DNA from 2 places in the Sphaerisporangium siamense genome. Region 2 is predicted to be linked to the other one. Evidence: riboswitches for the same ligand, from Rfam matches in the RefSeq annotation. Region 2 holds a riboswitch; the other holds the start of a gene.
What was found. Region 2 has a riboswitch for cobalamin ahead of BJ982_RS32735 (ABC transporter substrate-binding protein). Riboswitches for the same ligand answer to the same signal wherever they lie in the genome.
Positions count from the first base shown of each region.

Region 1: linked by a shared signal. The riboswitch ahead of BJ982_RS04455 (ABC transporter substrate-binding protein) and the one ahead of BJ982_RS32735 (ABC transporter substrate-binding protein) in region 2 are both predicted to bind cobalamin.

Region 1 covers NZ_JACHND010000001.1:956,034-963,784, reverse strand. Annotated here, with positions in the region: gene BJ982_RS04465 (ABC transporter ATP-binding protein) at 1-63, opposite strand, end outside; gene BJ982_RS04460 (FecCD family ABC transporter permease) at 60-1,175, opposite strand; gene BJ982_RS04455 (ABC transporter substrate-binding protein) at 1,172-2,161, opposite strand; cobalamin riboswitch at 2,358-2,545, opposite strand; gene BJ982_RS04450 (hypothetical protein) at 2,642-3,127, opposite strand; gene BJ982_RS04445 (hypothetical protein) at 3,272-4,477, shown strand; gene BJ982_RS04440 (recombinase zinc ribbon domain-containing protein) at 4,642-5,073, shown strand; tRNA gene BJ982_RS04435 (tRNA-Leu) at 5,038-5,123, opposite strand; gene BJ982_RS04430 (M20/M25/M40 family metallo-hydrolase) at 5,364-6,662, shown strand; gene BJ982_RS04425 (hypothetical protein) at 6,785-7,471, shown strand.
Region 2 covers NZ_JACHND010000001.1:7,185,880-7,193,630, forward strand. Annotated here, with positions in the region: gene BJ982_RS32715 (serine/threonine-protein kinase) at 1-115, shown strand, start outside; gene BJ982_RS32720 (adenosylcobinamide amidohydrolase) at 150-818, opposite strand; gene BJ982_RS32725 (ABC transporter ATP-binding protein) at 864-1,700, opposite strand; gene BJ982_RS32730 (FecCD family ABC transporter permease) at 1,697-2,725, opposite strand; gene BJ982_RS32735 (ABC transporter substrate-binding protein) at 2,737-3,690, opposite strand; cobalamin riboswitch at 3,760-3,882, opposite strand; gene BJ982_RS32740 (Gfo/Idh/MocA family protein) at 3,930-4,766, opposite strand; gene BJ982_RS32745 (cytochrome P450) at 5,169-6,521, shown strand; gene BJ982_RS32750 (terpene synthase family protein) at 6,518-7,384, shown strand; gene BJ982_RS32755 (prenyltransferase/squalene oxidase repeat-containing protein) at 7,381-7,751, shown strand, end outside.

The DNA.
Region 1 (7,751 bases), 6.2 Mb from region 2:
CACCAGAGCCTTGCCGCTGACGACGACGGACACCTGGTGCGCCCTCAGGGCGCCGGGCGTCATCGGGCCCTCCGCATGAGCCAGAGGAAGAACGGGCCGCCGACCAGGGCGGTCAGGATGCCGACCGGGATCTCCTCGGGACGGATGAGCGTGCGCGCGGCCAGGTCGGCGACGATCAGGAACGCCGCGCCGAGCAGCGCGACCACGGGCAGCGCACGCCGGTGGTCGGCACCGAGGAGCAGCCGTGCCACGTGCGGCATGATGAGGCCGACGAACCCGATGGAGCCGCTCACCGCGACGATCGCGCCGATCATCATCGCGACCAGCACGAACAGCGCGGCCCGGAACCGGTGCACGTCCAGCCCGAGGGACGCGGCGGCCTCCTCGCCCGCCAGCAGCAGGTTGAGCGGGCGCGTGAGGCCGAGCAGCACCACCGTCCCGGCCACGACCACCGCGGCCGGGATCCATACCACTGCCCATGTGGTGCCGGCCAGCCCGCCGAGCATCCAGCGCAGCGCCGACTGCGTCTTGTGCGGGTCGTTGGACGTCACGACGAGGAAACTGGCGACCGCCGAGAGCACCTCGGCCGTCGCCACGCCCGCCAGCACCAGCCGTACCGTCGTCATCCGGCCGCCGGACCTGGCCAGGAAGTACACCGCGACCAGCGCGGCCAGGGCGCCGAAGAACGCCGCCACGGGCAGGGAGAAGATCCCGAACAGCGACACGTTGAACACCACGACGGCCACCGCGCCGACGCTCGCGCCCGAGGACACCCCCAGCAGCATCGGATCCGCCAGCGGGTTGCGCACCAGCGCCTGCAGCGCCATGCCGCACACCGACAGGCCGGCTCCGATCACGGCGCACAGCAGCACCCGGGGGAGCCGTACGTCCATGACGATCGTCTCGCGCACCGGTGTCCAGGTCGGCGTGGCAAGGGAGGCGTGGACCCGGTGCAGCAGGATCCCCCAGACCTGTCCGGCCGGAACGCTGATCGAGCCGGCGGAGATGCCGACCGTGGCCGCCACCAGGGCCAGCCCGCCGAGCAGGACGAGCACGAGCGTGAACGGGAGACGGCTGCGGCCACGCCTCGCGTCGCCCGGCGGCCGGGACGGCGTGGCGGCGCCGGTCGCCTCCGCCGTGCCGGTCGTCTCGGTCGTGCGGGTCGTCTCCGTCACCGGAAGCGGTCGGGGTGGATCTGGCGAGCCAGCGACTCCACCCCGGCGGGCACGCGGACGCCGAGCACCGTGGAGGACAGTGGGAGCACCGCGAAGCGCTTGTTCTTGATCGCCGGTACGTCCTTGAGCGCGGGGTTGGACAGCAGGAACCGCTTCTTGTCCTCCACCGGCTGGTCGCCGTAGTCGTAGATCACGATGACCTCGGGCGCGCGCTCGGCCACCTGCTCGAATGAGACGTCGCCGAACGTCTTGGGCAGGTCGGCGAACAGGTTGGCTCCACCCGCCCGTTTGATCATCTCGTTCCCGACGCCGGCGCCGCCCGCCGTGAAGGCGGTCTTGTCCCCGCTGTCGTAGACGAACAGCTTGACCGGCGGCGCTCCGGCGACCTTCTTCCCGACGGCGTCCAGCGTGGTGTGCAGCCGACGCACCTCCCGCTCGGCGCGGTCCGGCACCCCGAAGATCTTGGCGACGTTACGGATCTCCTGATCCGTCATGTCCAAGGTCACCGGCGTCGACGCGCATTCCTCGATGTTCAGGTACGTATCGATCCCGGCGCCGGCGAGCGCGGTCCGGCCGCGCCCCTCCTTCTCGTCGAAAGTGGTGGCGAAGCCGCCGTAGACGAAGTCCGGCTCGGCCGCCAGCAGAGCCTCGTACGAGGGGTACTCCTTGGACAGCACCTTGATCCCGTCGTAGGCCGCCCGGTATTCCGGGAGGATCCGATCGTCCAGGTACCCTGTGCCGATCATGGACTTCTCCAGGCCGAGCGCCAGCATGACCTCGGTCGCGTGCTGGTTCAGCGACACCGCCCGCCGCGGCGGCCGCTCGTAGGTGGTGGTCACGCCGCAGTTGGCCATCGTCACCGGGAAACCGGGCGCGGTGGCGTTTTCAGGGGTGGCTCTGTCGACGATTGTGGCGCCGCCACAGCCGGTCACCAGTACGGCCGAAGCGAACGCGAGCAGCAAAGTCAGCGGACGTTTGCCCGTCATGCCGGATCCTCTCCCGAGGGGAACGGTCGTCAGCACGGAGCGGTGCCGCCGGACCACTCCACGAGTGGCCACGGACCGGCGAGAAGTGCCATGCGCGCGCGGGCTCGCGAAGTACGGTCACCTCGCGGCAGCGAGGAGAACGATCGCCTGGACATATCGATCACGCCTTCCTCTCAGGGGAGATCCGCCCCAGCTTCATCGAGGAGGCGACCGCGTGAGTCTCCTGGCTCTCGGGTCGAAGCTCGCCCCGGCCTTCCCGCCCTTACGGGGCAGTGGCCTCGTCGGAGTCCGCTCGCCGATCACAGTGGCGGGACCGCGCCGGATTCACACCGGCTTCCTCGTTCCGCCGTCGCCTTTCGCCGCCCATGGTCGCATACGGAGCGCAGCCCGCAAAGGTGACATCTGGGCTGCTCCTTTCCGGCTCCGGCGGAGATGCGAGCACCTGAACGGGTCGATACCCGTCCTACCCGTCCTACTCGTCTACCGCTGGCCGGCGACGGCCGCCACCTCTGCGAGGCCGTCCAGTGCCCGGCCCACGCGCGGGTGCGCGCCGAGGGCGTCGCCCACGACGGCGTCGGTGGCCTTGAGGAACGCCAGGTGCCGGATCGCGTGCGCGGCGACGTTGGCGACGTCGAGGTGCTCGGGCGTGGGAGCGGCCGGGGTCGCGCCGGCGCTCAGGCACAGGACGGGCAGCTCGATCGCGGGCAGCTCCGGCGTCGGGTCGGGGCAGACGGCGTAGGTCAGCACGACCTGGCCCACCGGCCGGTAACGCCAGCTCGTGGAGTGCACGACGGTGTACGGGACGTCGGCGGGCACGCGCGCGAGGCGCCGGGCGGCCTCGTCGGGGCTCTCCCCAGGGACGGGCGCCGTGGTCGACCGGCGATAGGCCCAGGTCCCCGAGGCGTTGACGCGCAGTGCCAGCACCTCGACCGAGACCGGTGGGAGGACGGCGCTGTCATCGATCATGCGTTCCCGTCCCATTCCCCCGAGTGAGCCTTCCGATCTGTAGTTGCGAGCTCTATGCAACAGCAGCTTATATGCATCACTGCACTTGCGTTGTGCACGGCCCGTGTGCATGGCTTTAGTGGGTCATGCAGGGAGGCGGGCAGGATGCGCGATCTGCCGGGAGTGCTGGCGCTGATGGGTTCGGGGGAGACGAGCCCCACGATGGTGGAGGTGCACCGCTCGCTCGCCCGCCGGCTCGGCCCCCGTCCCCGGGCGACGCTGCTCGACACCCCGTACGCCTTCCAGGAGAACGCCGCCGACATCTCCGCCCGCGCCCGCAAGTACTTCGCCACCAGCGTCGGGCTGGCCGTGGAGGCCGCGCGTCCCGGCGAGCCCCTCGGCCGCGCCGACTGGGTCTTCTCCGGCCCCGGCAGCCCCACCTACGCCCTGGACCGGTGGACGGCCACTGGCGTCGCGTCCGACCTGCGGGCCCGAGTGCGGCCGTCCCGGGGCGTGACGGTGCTCGCCTCGGCCGCGGCCTGCACGGCGGGAGTGGCCGCCGTCCCGGTCTACGAGATCTACAAGGTCGGCGCCGAGCCGCACTGGCGTGACGGGCTCGACCTGCTCGCGCCGCTGGGACTGATCGCGGCCGTGATCCCGCACTATGACAATGCCGAAGGCGGTACCCATGACACCCGGTACTGCTACCTCGGCGAGCGGCGGCTGTCCCGGCTGGAGAAGGACCTGCCGGACGGCGCCGCGGTTTTGGGCATCGACGAGCACACCGCCGTCATCTTCGACCTCCACGCCGGAACCGCCGAAGTACGCGGGCGCGGCGGGCTGACGGTACGACGCGGCGGAGCACAGACCGTCCTCCGCTCGGGCACGAAGCTGGACATCGCGGAGCTTCGCGAGCTCGCCGAGAACACCATCGACCCGCTGCCGCCATCCGGCCTCGCAACGGCGGCACAGCCCGGTCACGCGAGCGCGACGCTGGGGGAGGCCATGCGGGCATGCCAGGCACGTTTCGACTCCGCTCTCGCCCGGCGCGACGCCGACGCGCTCATCCAGGCGGTACTGGATCTCGAAGCCGCGATCAGCGAATGGGCGGCGGACACCGAGGAGGACGAGGACGGCGTCGCGCAGGCACGCACGCTCCTCCGCGAAATGATCGCCCGGCTCACCCCCGCGCTCGACCTCCGCGACCCCCGTGAACGGCTGACCCCGCTGGTCGAACCACTGCTGGCCTTACGCGGCGAACTACGAAAGTCGAGCGCCTACGACCTCGCGGACACCGTACGCGAAGCCCTGAGCCACGTCGGTGTCACCATCCAGGACACCCCCCGCGGGCCTGACTGGTCCGCATCCTGACTCTCGTCCACGCGGGCACGTGATCTGTCCAGCCGCCGTGGTTCCCGAGGCGGTGTGCTGCCGTGGACACTGCTAGTGGTCTCCAGCATGGCGAGCCTGGGTGCGAACGTCGCGGTCGCCGAGCCGACGCTGAACGGAAGCCGCGCCGCACGCTCCGGCCGTACGTGATTCGGGGGTTGCTGTTCTGCGGCGTCTGTGAGCGGCGGATGCAGGGAAGCTGGAACAACGGCAAGGCGCACTACCGGTGCGTGTTCCCGCAGCAGTACGCGCGGGCCAACGGCATCGACCACCGGGCCATGGCCGAGGCCCAACTCGCCGACGGCCGCCGCGCCGAGCGACTGCGGCTCGACAAGATCACCACCAGCATGCCCAAGAGACTCACCGAGGAGGAGATCACGGCCATGACCACCACGCTCGGCGACATGAGAAGGCCGCTCCGCAGCGCCGACCCACAGGACAAGGCCCAGGTCTACGGGCGGCTCGGGCTGCGCCTCACCTATGAAGCTGGCCGGAGAACAGTGATCGCCCGAGCTGAGCTCGGGCGATCATGTAGCAAAGTGTGTCCGAGGGGGGACTTGAACCCCCATGCCCCGTAAAGGGCACTAGCACCTCAAGCTAGCGCGTCTGCCTATTCCGCCACCCGGACAGTGGTGCCTGCACGGGGGAGTGTCGTCCCTCGTCGGCGGGACTAGGTTAGCAAACTCCGGGCGGTGCGTCATACCGCGATTCGTAAGCCCCGGGCCGGCGGAGGGGGCGGAGGATGGGGGGTTCGTCCGGGAAAGGGGGTGCAGGGTGGAGACTGGGGGCAACTGCCCTGGGGGCTGGAGGGCGGGCTGGGCCGCCAGGATGGCAGGGGAAGTTCCGTAGCCGGACCTAAGGAGCACGTGTGGCCGCGTTCAAAGGCGAGGACGAGGTCGTCGAGCTGTGCCGCGACCTGATCCGCATCGACACGACCAACGCAGGGGACAACGCGGGCCCGGGGGAACGGGTGGCCGCGGAGTACGTCGCCGGCAAGCTGGCCGAGGTGGGCCTGGAGCCGCGCATTCTGGAGAGCGACGCCAAGCGGGCCAGCGTGATCGCCCGTATCGAAGGGGAGGACTCCGGCCGGGGCGGCCTGCTGCTCCACGGGCACCTGGACGTCGTCCCCTTCGACGCCGCCGACTGGACCCACCATCCGCTGAGCGGGGAGGTCGCCGACGGCTGCGTCTGGGGCCGGGGCGCGGTGGACATGAAGGACATGGACGCCATGATCCTCGCGGTGGTGCGCCGGCGGCTGAGCGAGGGGCGCAGGCCGCCGCGGGACGTCGTGCTGGCGTTCACGGCGGACGAGGAGGCCGGCGGCGCGTACGGCGCGCAGTGGCTGGCCGAGCGGCATCCGGAACTGTTCGAGGGCTGCACGGAGGCCATCGGCGAGGTCGGCGGCTTCAGCGTCACCGTGGACGAGGCGAGACGGCTGTACCTGATCGAGGCGGCGGAGAAGGGCATCGCCTGGATGAGGCTCACGGCCGCGGGCCGCGCCGGGCACGGGTCGATGCTCAACAACGAGAACGCCGTGACCGAGATCGCCGAGGCCGTGGCGCGCATCGGCCGGTACGAGTGGCCGGTGCGGCTGACGCCGACGGTGCGCGACTTCTTCCGCGAGGCGTTCGAGATCGAGCTGAACGCCGACGACGCCGAGGCGATGGTCGCCAAGCTGGGCTCGCTGGCCCGCATGATCGGCGCCACGCTGCGCAACACGGCGAACCCCACGATGCTGGAGGCCGGCTACAAGGCGAACGTGATCCCGCAGGTCGCCACGGCGCACGTGGACGGGCGGTTCCTGCCGGGGTACGAGGACGAGTTCTTCGCCACGCTCGACGAGCTGCTGGGGCCGAACGTGCGGCGGGAGTTCGTCTATCACGACATCGCCGTCGAGACCTCGTTCGACGGCCCGCTGGTCCGCGCGATGTCGGACGCGCTGCTCGCCGAGGACCCGGGCGCCCGCGCCGTGCCGTACACGCTGTCGGGCGGGACGGATCTGAAGGCGTTCAGCCGGCTCGGCATCCGCGGCTTCGGGTTCGCGCCGCTGAAGCTGCCCGCCGACCTGGACTTCTCCGGGATGTTCCACGGTGTGGACGAGCGCGTGCCCGTGGACGCGCTGCGGTTCGGCGTACGGGTTCTTGACCGTTTCCTGGACGCCTGCTGACCCGTTCCATGGAAACGCTTTGACTTCACTCCTCGTGGTGCTACGGTAACTTTCCGTTGAGGGGTTGGTGCACGCGATCGGCCTTGCGAAAGCTTGACCGATCGAAGAGTCGGGGAGGTCACGTGGCACGCGTCGGTGCACGGTCGCGGGTGGGCGCATCGCCCGCCGCGGCGCGGTGCGTGCCCGTGACCGCTTCGGGCGATCACGCCGAGGCGGTCGTGACGCGGGAGGCCCGGATGGCACGGTTCGTGGCCGGCTCCCGGTTCGCTCGTCTCCTGGCCGTCGGCGGTGTGATCGCCATCGGCTGGCTCCTGGGTCTGATCTTCGGCTTCACCGGCGCCGCGTCCGCGGAAACCCACATCCCCGCGGGGCACGCGGCCGCCGTCGAGGCCGAAGGCACGGCCCGAATCTCCCGAGGCACGGACGGTGCCGAGGTCACCGCGCCGAAGGCGCGGCGTGACGTCGGCACCGCGACCCATCACGTCGCCACCGGGCCGGCCTCGGCCGGCGGTTTCCCCACGGTGAGCGACACGGCCTCGGCCGACGCCGTGGCCATGGCAGGGCGCACGGTGGACGGGCTGACCAGCCAGTCCACGCCCGCGCCCGCCGCACCGTCCGCCGCCGACCATTCGGCGGGCGCCGACGGCTTCGTGCCCCGGGGTGGCTCCGGCCCCTCCGGGCCGGGGTTCGGGGATGTCGCGAGGTCCCTCTTCGACCCGCGGCTCGTGGCCTCGCCCGCCTTCACGGCGCGCGTGCCCGCTCCGGTGGTCCGCGCCGCAGCGGACGATCCCTCTTTCTCTCCCGACTGATCCCGCCCCACCGGTACGGGCCGCGTGCCCGTCCGGTCCCGGAGCGCCCCGCTCGCCGCAGCTCTTCTTGACGATGACCTTCTTCTGTACCCGGGTCATGTCCTGCGGAGGCTTCCTCGGGAGAGCGATGAGCGAAGGCGGTCTCCGCGCGGGTGACATGGAGTCTCCCGCATATCCCATCCCTGACATTTCTGACATCCACTGGCGGACGTCACTCCGGCCCTGGCCGCATCTCCAGAGCGATCCCCAAGCTCAGGCGGCTCATGCCCGGACGCTGCTC
Region 2 (7,751 bases):
CGTCAGCCGCGGCCAGGACAAGCCGGTCGCGCTGCTCGCCTTCTTCTGCCCGCCCGCGAGGTGCGACCAGACCGCCATCGACCGCATCACCTCCACCACGACGTTCCCTTCCTGAGCCCTCCCGGGTCCTCGCGCGGCCGGGCCGGTCGTCACGGCGTGATGTCGTGGGCGGCCGACCAGGCGCGCGCCCCGTCGAGGACGGCGTGGTGGACGGCGCGGGCGAGGCGGGCGCCCCAGATGGACCTGGGCCCGCCGAACGGCTCGCGCGGGCCTTCGGCGCGCACGGCCACGCACACGGCGTCGGAGGCGGTGCCGGTGCAGGCGTACCCGGCCTCGATGAGGGCCTGGGTCTTGGCCTCGGTGACGGTCATCACGGTGTTGACCAGGGCGGCGTCGGACATGGCCACGGGGAGGGCCACGATGATGTTGACGGTGCCGGGGGCGGGGTGGAGCCGCTGCGGGCGCAGCTCGGGGTCGGGGACGCCCTCGGGCGAGGCCGCCCAGGTGGGCACGCGCAGGCCGACGGTGGCGACCGCCTCGGCTCCGCCGTCCTCGGCGCGGGTGTAGCGGTCGACGGAGGCGGCGGTCATCATGCCGACGCCCGTGCCGGGCGGGGCCAGCGCGCGCAGGTGCTCCCTCGGGTCCATGCGCGCGTACCCGGCCACCACCTGGGCGTTCAGCACCCATTCCGCGGGGGCGATGCCGCCGCCGAGCACGGCGGAGGAGATCGCGCGCCGGCCGGGGCCGAACTCCCACAGCAGCGAGGCGAGACGCGCCCCGTCCTCGTGCCGGTGGCTCAGCGACGGCGGGGGCGGCATGGGGGACTCCTCACGGCGGGGTGCTCGCAGCGTACCCCGGGGCCCTCAGGCCGGCTCGGGGGCGTCCTGGCGCGGGCGGACGAGGTTGACCAGCGGGCGGCCGTCGGGGCCGGTGTCGACGCGGACGCGGGCGCCGAAGTGGCGGGCGAGCAGGGGCTCGGTGAGGACGTCGGCCACCGGGCCCGCGGCGGCGAGGGCACCGCGGGCGAGCAGCAGCATGGCGTCGGCGTACTGCCCGGCCAGGCTGAGGTCGTGGATGGTGGTGATCACGGTGAGGCCGTCGGCCAGGCGCAGCCGGTCGACCAGTTCGAGCACCTGCTGCTGGTGGCCGAGGTCCAGGGCGGTGGTGGGTTCGTCGAGCAGCAGCACGGGGGCCTGCTGGGCGAGCGCGCGGGCCAGGACGACCCGCTGGCGCTCGCCGCCGGACAGGTTGCCGAGCGGCCGGTCGGCGAGCGCGGCCAGGTCGAGGCGTTCGAGCACGGACCCGGTGACGCTTCTGTCGCTCCTGGACTCCCGGCCGAGGTAGGAGATGTACGGCGTGCGGCCCAGCATGGCGTACTCGAACACGGTCAGGTGCGGCGGCAGCAGAGGGTCCTGCGGGGCGTAGGCCATCAGGCGGGCGCGCCTGCGCGGGCCGAGGCCGCGCGCGGGCACGCCGTCGACGAGGACCTCGCCGCTCGCCTCCACCAGGCCCATCATCGCCCGCAGCAGCGTGGACTTGCCGGCGCCGTTCGGACCGATCACCGCCAGCCACTCGCCGCCGCGCGCCGACAGCCCCACGCCGGACAGCACGGGCCTGCCGTCCAGCGAGACGCCGAGGTCGCGCACCTCGACGGTGTTCACCGGGTTCACCGGGTTCACCGGGTTCGGCGGGGCGCTCACACGCTCACCGAGCGGGTGGCGCGCAGGATGCCGACGAAGAACGGCGCGCCGACGAACGCGGTGACCACGCCGATGGGCAGTTCGGCGGGGGCGAGCATCGTGCGGGCCAGCAGGTCGGCGAGCACCATGAACGCGGCGCCGCCGAGCAGCGACAGCGGGAGCACCACGCGGTAGGACCCGCCGGCGAGCCGCCGCACGGCGTGCGGGACGACCACGCCGACGAACCCGATGAGGCCGCTGACCGCGACCGCCGAGGCCGTGGCCAGGGAGGCGGCGCACAGGACGACGAGACGGACCCGCGCGGCGTCCACGCCGAGGCTGACGGCCTCGTCGTCGCCCACCGACATGACGTCGAGCAGGCGGCCGTGGGCCAGCAGGACGACCGCCGACACCACCGCGTAGGGGGCGACCAGCCGGACCTGCGACCAGTCGCCCGCGACGCCGCCGAGTATCCACGAGTAGATCTTCTGGAGCTGCTCGACGCGGATCTGCTGGACGAACGCCTGCAGCGCGGCGAGGAAGGAGGAGACCGCGACCCCGGCGAGCACGAGCGTGGCCGTGCCGCCGCCGCGCCCGGCCGTGCTGCCGAGCGCGTACGCCAGCAGCACCCCGCCGATCGCCCCGCCGAACGCGGCGATCGGCACCAGGCCCTGCACCTGGACCAGGACGATCATCAGCGTGGCGGTGAAGCCGGCGCCCGCGGCGGCGCCGAGCAGATAAGGGTCGGCGAGGGGGTTGCGGAACACGCCCTGGTAGCCGGCGCCGGACATGGCGAGCAGGCCGCCGACGACGGCGGCCAGCACGACCCGGGGCATGCGCAGCTCGAAGAGCAGGCCCTTCTCGACCGGCGACAGGCCCGAGTCCACCGAGACGAACGGCAGCCGGTCGAGGAGTTCGAGCAGCATGCCCTTGGCGGGGATGCCGACCGCCCCGATCGTCAGTCCCGCGAGCAGGCAGATCGCGAGCACGACCAGCGCCACCGCGAGCGCCGCCGGCCGTGCGCGCGCCGGAGACGCCGTCGCCATGGCCGCCGGTCTCAGCCCGCGGCCTTCTGGACGGCCTCGCCCACGACCTTGACCAGGTCGACCACGCGCGGCCCCCAGCGGGAGGCGATGTCGTCGTCGAGGGGGACGACCCGGTCGTTCTTGATGGCGGACAGGCCGGCCCAGCCGGGCCTCTTGGCGAGGGTCTCCCTGGACTGGCCGCAGCACTTGGTGTCGCCCAGGAAGATCAGGTCGGGGTCGGCCTTGACGACGAACTCGCTGGAGAGCTTGGGGTAGCCGCCGGCGGGGTCGGGGGCCTTGTCGGCGATGTTGGTCAGGCCGAACAGGCCGTAGACCTGGCCGAGGAAGGTGCTGGAGGTCACCGAGTAGGGGGTGCTGTCCAGCTCGTGGTAGTAGCTCAGCTTCTTGTCCTTGGGCGCGGCGGCGGCGATCGCGTCGATCCGGCCCTTCATCCCCTGGGCGAGCTCGGTGGCCTTGGCGGCGTTGCCGGTGGCGGCCCCGAGGTCGGCGATCTCGTCGTAGACCTCGTCGAACTTGGTGGCGGCGGGCTCCAGCAGCACCGGGACGCCGAGCTTGGTGAGCGCGCCGACGACGCCGTCGATGTCGTTGGACAGGACGACCAGGTCGGGGCGCTTGGCGACGATGGCCTCGACGTTGGGCTTGAAGCCGGACAGGTCGGTCCTCGGCGCCTCGGCCGGTTGGTTGGACTGGTCGTCCACGGCGACGACCTGCGGCCCCGCGCCGATCGCGAACAGCGTCTCGGTGTGGCTGGCCGACAGGGAGATGATCTTCGTGGGCCTGGCGGCGATCGTCACCGGGCCGTTGCCGGCCTGGACGGTGACGGGGAAGCCGGCGGCGCCGGCGGATGGGGCGGGGGTCGTACTGGTGACTGCGCTGGTGGCTGAGGGGGCGTCGGTCCGGCCGCACGCGGCCAGCGTCAGCGTACCCAGCAACGCGCACGCCAGGACCGTGCGTACGGGCCTCACGTGGGTTCCTCCTGTTGCCGGGAAACGAGGACCCGTGGTCATGACGGATCACCCTTTTCCACGAGGGTTGACGGCGTCGGCGCGGGTGGAGGCGACCTGGCTCGATCCGGGGGGATCTCACAGTTGCGGGACAGCGCCGGAATCACACCGGACTTCGCTCCACGCCACGCGTCACACGAACCGTATCAACCAACGGCCAGAGGGGATACGCCAGGTCGTGACGGGCGTACCACCGCGGGTCAGGCGAGCTGGGCCTCGGCCGCGGCGATGATCTCCTGGAGGCGGAGCCCGTGGCGGGCGTCCAGCGGGTGGCCGCCGCCGGCGCGCACGGTGGCGGCGAACTCGGCGGCCATGGCGGGGAAGACCTCCGGGCCGAGGGCGTCCCCGGTCAGCGTGGCGCCGCCCCGGTGGCCGTAGACGGCGACGCGGGAGACGCCGTCCTCGCCGTGCGCGGCCATGGACAGCGACGCCTCGCTGACCGCGCCGGTCTCGTGCTCCAGCAGCAGGCCCGTCCAGGCGAGCGGGTCGCCGTGGGCGCGCACGCCGATGACGGGCCCGAGCGCGGCGTCCAGCAGGTCGATCACGTGCGGGCCGACGTCGAGGATCGCGCCGCGCTCGCGCCGCCACGGGGAGTCGATCTCGTGCAGGGCGCCGGAGACGTTCACGGCGTGCCCGCCGAAGGGGTCGATCTCGGAGACCCGCCGCAGGAAGTCCTTGGTCGCGGGGGCGTACCGGAAGGTCAGCACCATCTGGGAGGCGACGCCGGCCTCGCCCACGGCGTCGGCCAGGCGGCGCGCGGCGTCGAGGTCGGCGGCGAGCGGCTTCTCCAGCAGCAGGGCCTTGCCGGCCTTGGCGGCGAGGAGGCCGAGCTCGGCCTGCACGGCGGGCGGGACGCAGAAGGCGACGGCCTCGCAGACCTCGAACAGCTCCTCGACCCGCTCGTACACCGGGGCCCCGAGGCGGGCGGCGGCCTCGGGCCTGCGCGCCCACACCCCGGCGAGCCGCGTGTGCGGCCCGGCGGCGAGCATGGGGGCGTGTACGGCCTCCGCCCAGGGCCCGGCTCCGATGAGACCCACCGACACTGGTTCCACGACGCTCAGCTCCCCGGGTGTCCGACCGATCGGAGCGAGACTAGCCCAGCCACGCGGGGTGTCCGGCGTCGGGTATCGCGCCCCTGGATTCCGGACTGTACGGAAAAGGCCATTTTCGGCGGTCTAAGTGGTTATTGACCGAAACCTTGATCGCGGTCCGCGATCGTGATACTTCATTGATCATGTGGCATTTTGCCGCACGAAATTACCAATTGTCGCGTTCGCGGTATGCGGTGAGCGGCGCTCGATAGGAGGCCCCGGAGCCGGACCTCCCCGCCGGTTCCGGGCGCCCGCCTCGTGCGGCACAACCGGTCACGGCCTTTCACGGCCTTTCACGCATGACGCGAACGCGGCACGGCCCGCAGCACACCCTTGGAGCACCCCACGATGTCGGTCGCCGCTTCCCCCCGGCATGCCCGAACCGTCCCCCTCCACCGGCTCTTCCCTCAGATCGTGCGCGACCCCGTGAACACGCTGGCGGCGCTCGCCAGACGTTCCCGCGGGACGATCGTCCGTCTCCCGGCGGGATCCACGCCCGTCTACCTGGTCAGCCACCCCGACCACGTCCAGCACGTGCTGCGTGGCAACTGGGAGAACTACCAGCGCCAGGGGATGTTCTGGCGTCCCCTGCGGCGGTTGCTCGGCGCGAGCATCCTCGACGACGGCGCCGCCTGGGAGGCGAGCCGCGGCATCCTCCAGCCGCTCCTGACCGCCAGGAAGGTCGGCTCCCTGGGCGAGGAGATGGCACGTGCCATCGACGAGCGGGTCGGCGAACTGGAGGTCCACGCCGCCTCGGGACGGGCGTTCGACGCGGGCGAGGAACTGGCCGACCTCGTCAACCAGACCGTGATCAAGGTGCTGTTCGGCGGGCGGCTCTCGCCCGAGGACGGGCGCCGCCTGTCCCCCGCCTACGACAAGGCCGCGCGCGCGGTCGCGCTCCGCATGTTCCTGCCCTCCCTGTCGTACTCGATGCGGCTGCCCGGCGACCGGGCCTACCAGGAGGCCATCGAGACGATCGACGAGGTCGTGCTGCCCATGATCCGGCGGCGCCACCCGCGGCCCGGCGGCGACGTGCTGTCCGCCCTCTGCCACGCCCGGCGGGAGCGGGGCGAGGGCGAGCGGCAGATCCGCGACGACGTCGTCAGCGTGTACGGCGCGGCGGCGGAGTCGACCGCGACCACCCTGACCTGGCTGTGGCCGGCGCTGGACCGGCGCCCCGACGTCGCCGCCAAGCTGTACGCCGAGGTGGACCGGGTCGTCGGCGCCGGGCCCGTGCGGGCCGGTCACCTGCCGGAGCTGACCTACACCTCGATGGTGCTGCGCGAGCTGATGCGGCTGTGGCCGTCGGGGTGGCTGTTCCCTCGCATGGCCGAGAAGGCCGACCGCGTCGGCGGAGTGGCCGTCGAGGCCGGGGCGCAGGTGCTGATCACGCCGTACGCCACCCACCGGCTGGACGAGTTCTGGGAGCGCCCGCTGGAGTTCGACCCCGAGCGCTTCGCGCCGGGCGCGCAGGAGCGCCGCCACCGCTATGCGTACTTCCCCTTCGGCGGCGGCCCGCACCTGTGCCTCGGCAGGCCGCTGTTCGAGATGGCCGCGCCGCTGATCATCGCCGCCGTCCTGAGCCGCTTCCGCCCGATCCTCCGCGGCGGCGGGCCCTTCACGCCCTTCCCCGCCGGGTCGCTGCGCCCGCGCCGGAAGGTGGAGCTGGTGCTCGTCCGCGCCCGGCGGGGCGCGGCGTGAGCGCGGGCCTGGACGCGCTGGAGAGCGGGCGCGTCTGCGCGGTCGCCGGACGCTCCCAGCGGCACATGCAGCAGTGGGCGGCGGCCTATCCCTCGCTGTTCTCGGCCCGGCCGTTCGACGCGGCGCTGCACGGCACCGTCTCGATGGCCATGGCCTTCAGCGGCCCGTGGTTCAGCGCGGAGGAGCTGGCGGCCACCAACAAGGCGTGCCTGTGGGCGTTCGCCCTGGACTGGCTGGTCGACTACGTCCACACCTCGCCCGGCCAGGTGCGCGAGCTGGTCGGGGCGTGCCTCGCGGTGGCGGACGGCGCCGCGCCCGCCCTGGACGACGACCTCGCCCGCATGCTGGGGGACCTGCGCGCCGACCTGGCGGACGCCCCGGCGTTCCCCGAGCTGCGGGCCGTCTGGCGCGAGGAGCTGGCGCGGATGCTCGGCGCGATGGCCCGGGAATGGGAGTGGAAGGCCGCCGGGGCCCGGCCGTCCCTGGAGGAGTACCTCGGCAACGCCGACAACCACGGCTTCTGCTTCGTGTTCACCTGCCACTGGATCGCCACCGGCGGGCCGGGCGCGGCGCGGGACGCCGGCCGCGTGCTCCAGGCCGGCCGCGCCGTCCAGCGGGTGATGCGCCTGCTCAACGACCTCGGCTCCTACGAGCGCGACAAGAGCTGGGGAGACGTCAACGCCCTGCTCATCGGCGTGCCCCGCGAGACGGTCGCCCGGCGCGCCGCCGCGCTCACCGGCGAGGCCAGGGGCCTGATCGCCGGGCTGCGCGGCGGGCACGAGCGGCTGGCCGTCTATCTGGAGCGCCAGATGGACTTCTGCGCGGGCTTCTACGAGCTCGGCGAGTACTGGGGCCGCCTGTGAGCGGTCCCGACCTCGCCTTCGCCGCGCGCGGGGGCGAGGTCGGCGTGCGCGACGCCGAGCGCCTGGTCGCCGGGCTCGCCGGGCGGCCGTGGGGCGACGTCACCGTCTCGGTGTACGAGACCGGGCGCGTGGTCGCGCTGGCCCCGTGGCTGGCCGGGCACGCCGAGCGGATCGTGTACCTGACGGCGGCGCAGCGGGAGGACGGCGCCTGGGGCGTCCACGACGACTACAGCCTGGTCCCCACGCTGAGCGCCACCGAGGCGCTGCTCGCCGAGCTGGCGCGCGGCGCCCCCGAAGGGCTGGGCGAGCGGGTCGCCACCGCCGCCGCGCGCGGGCTGCGCGCGCTGTCCGCCCGCCGCACGTCCTC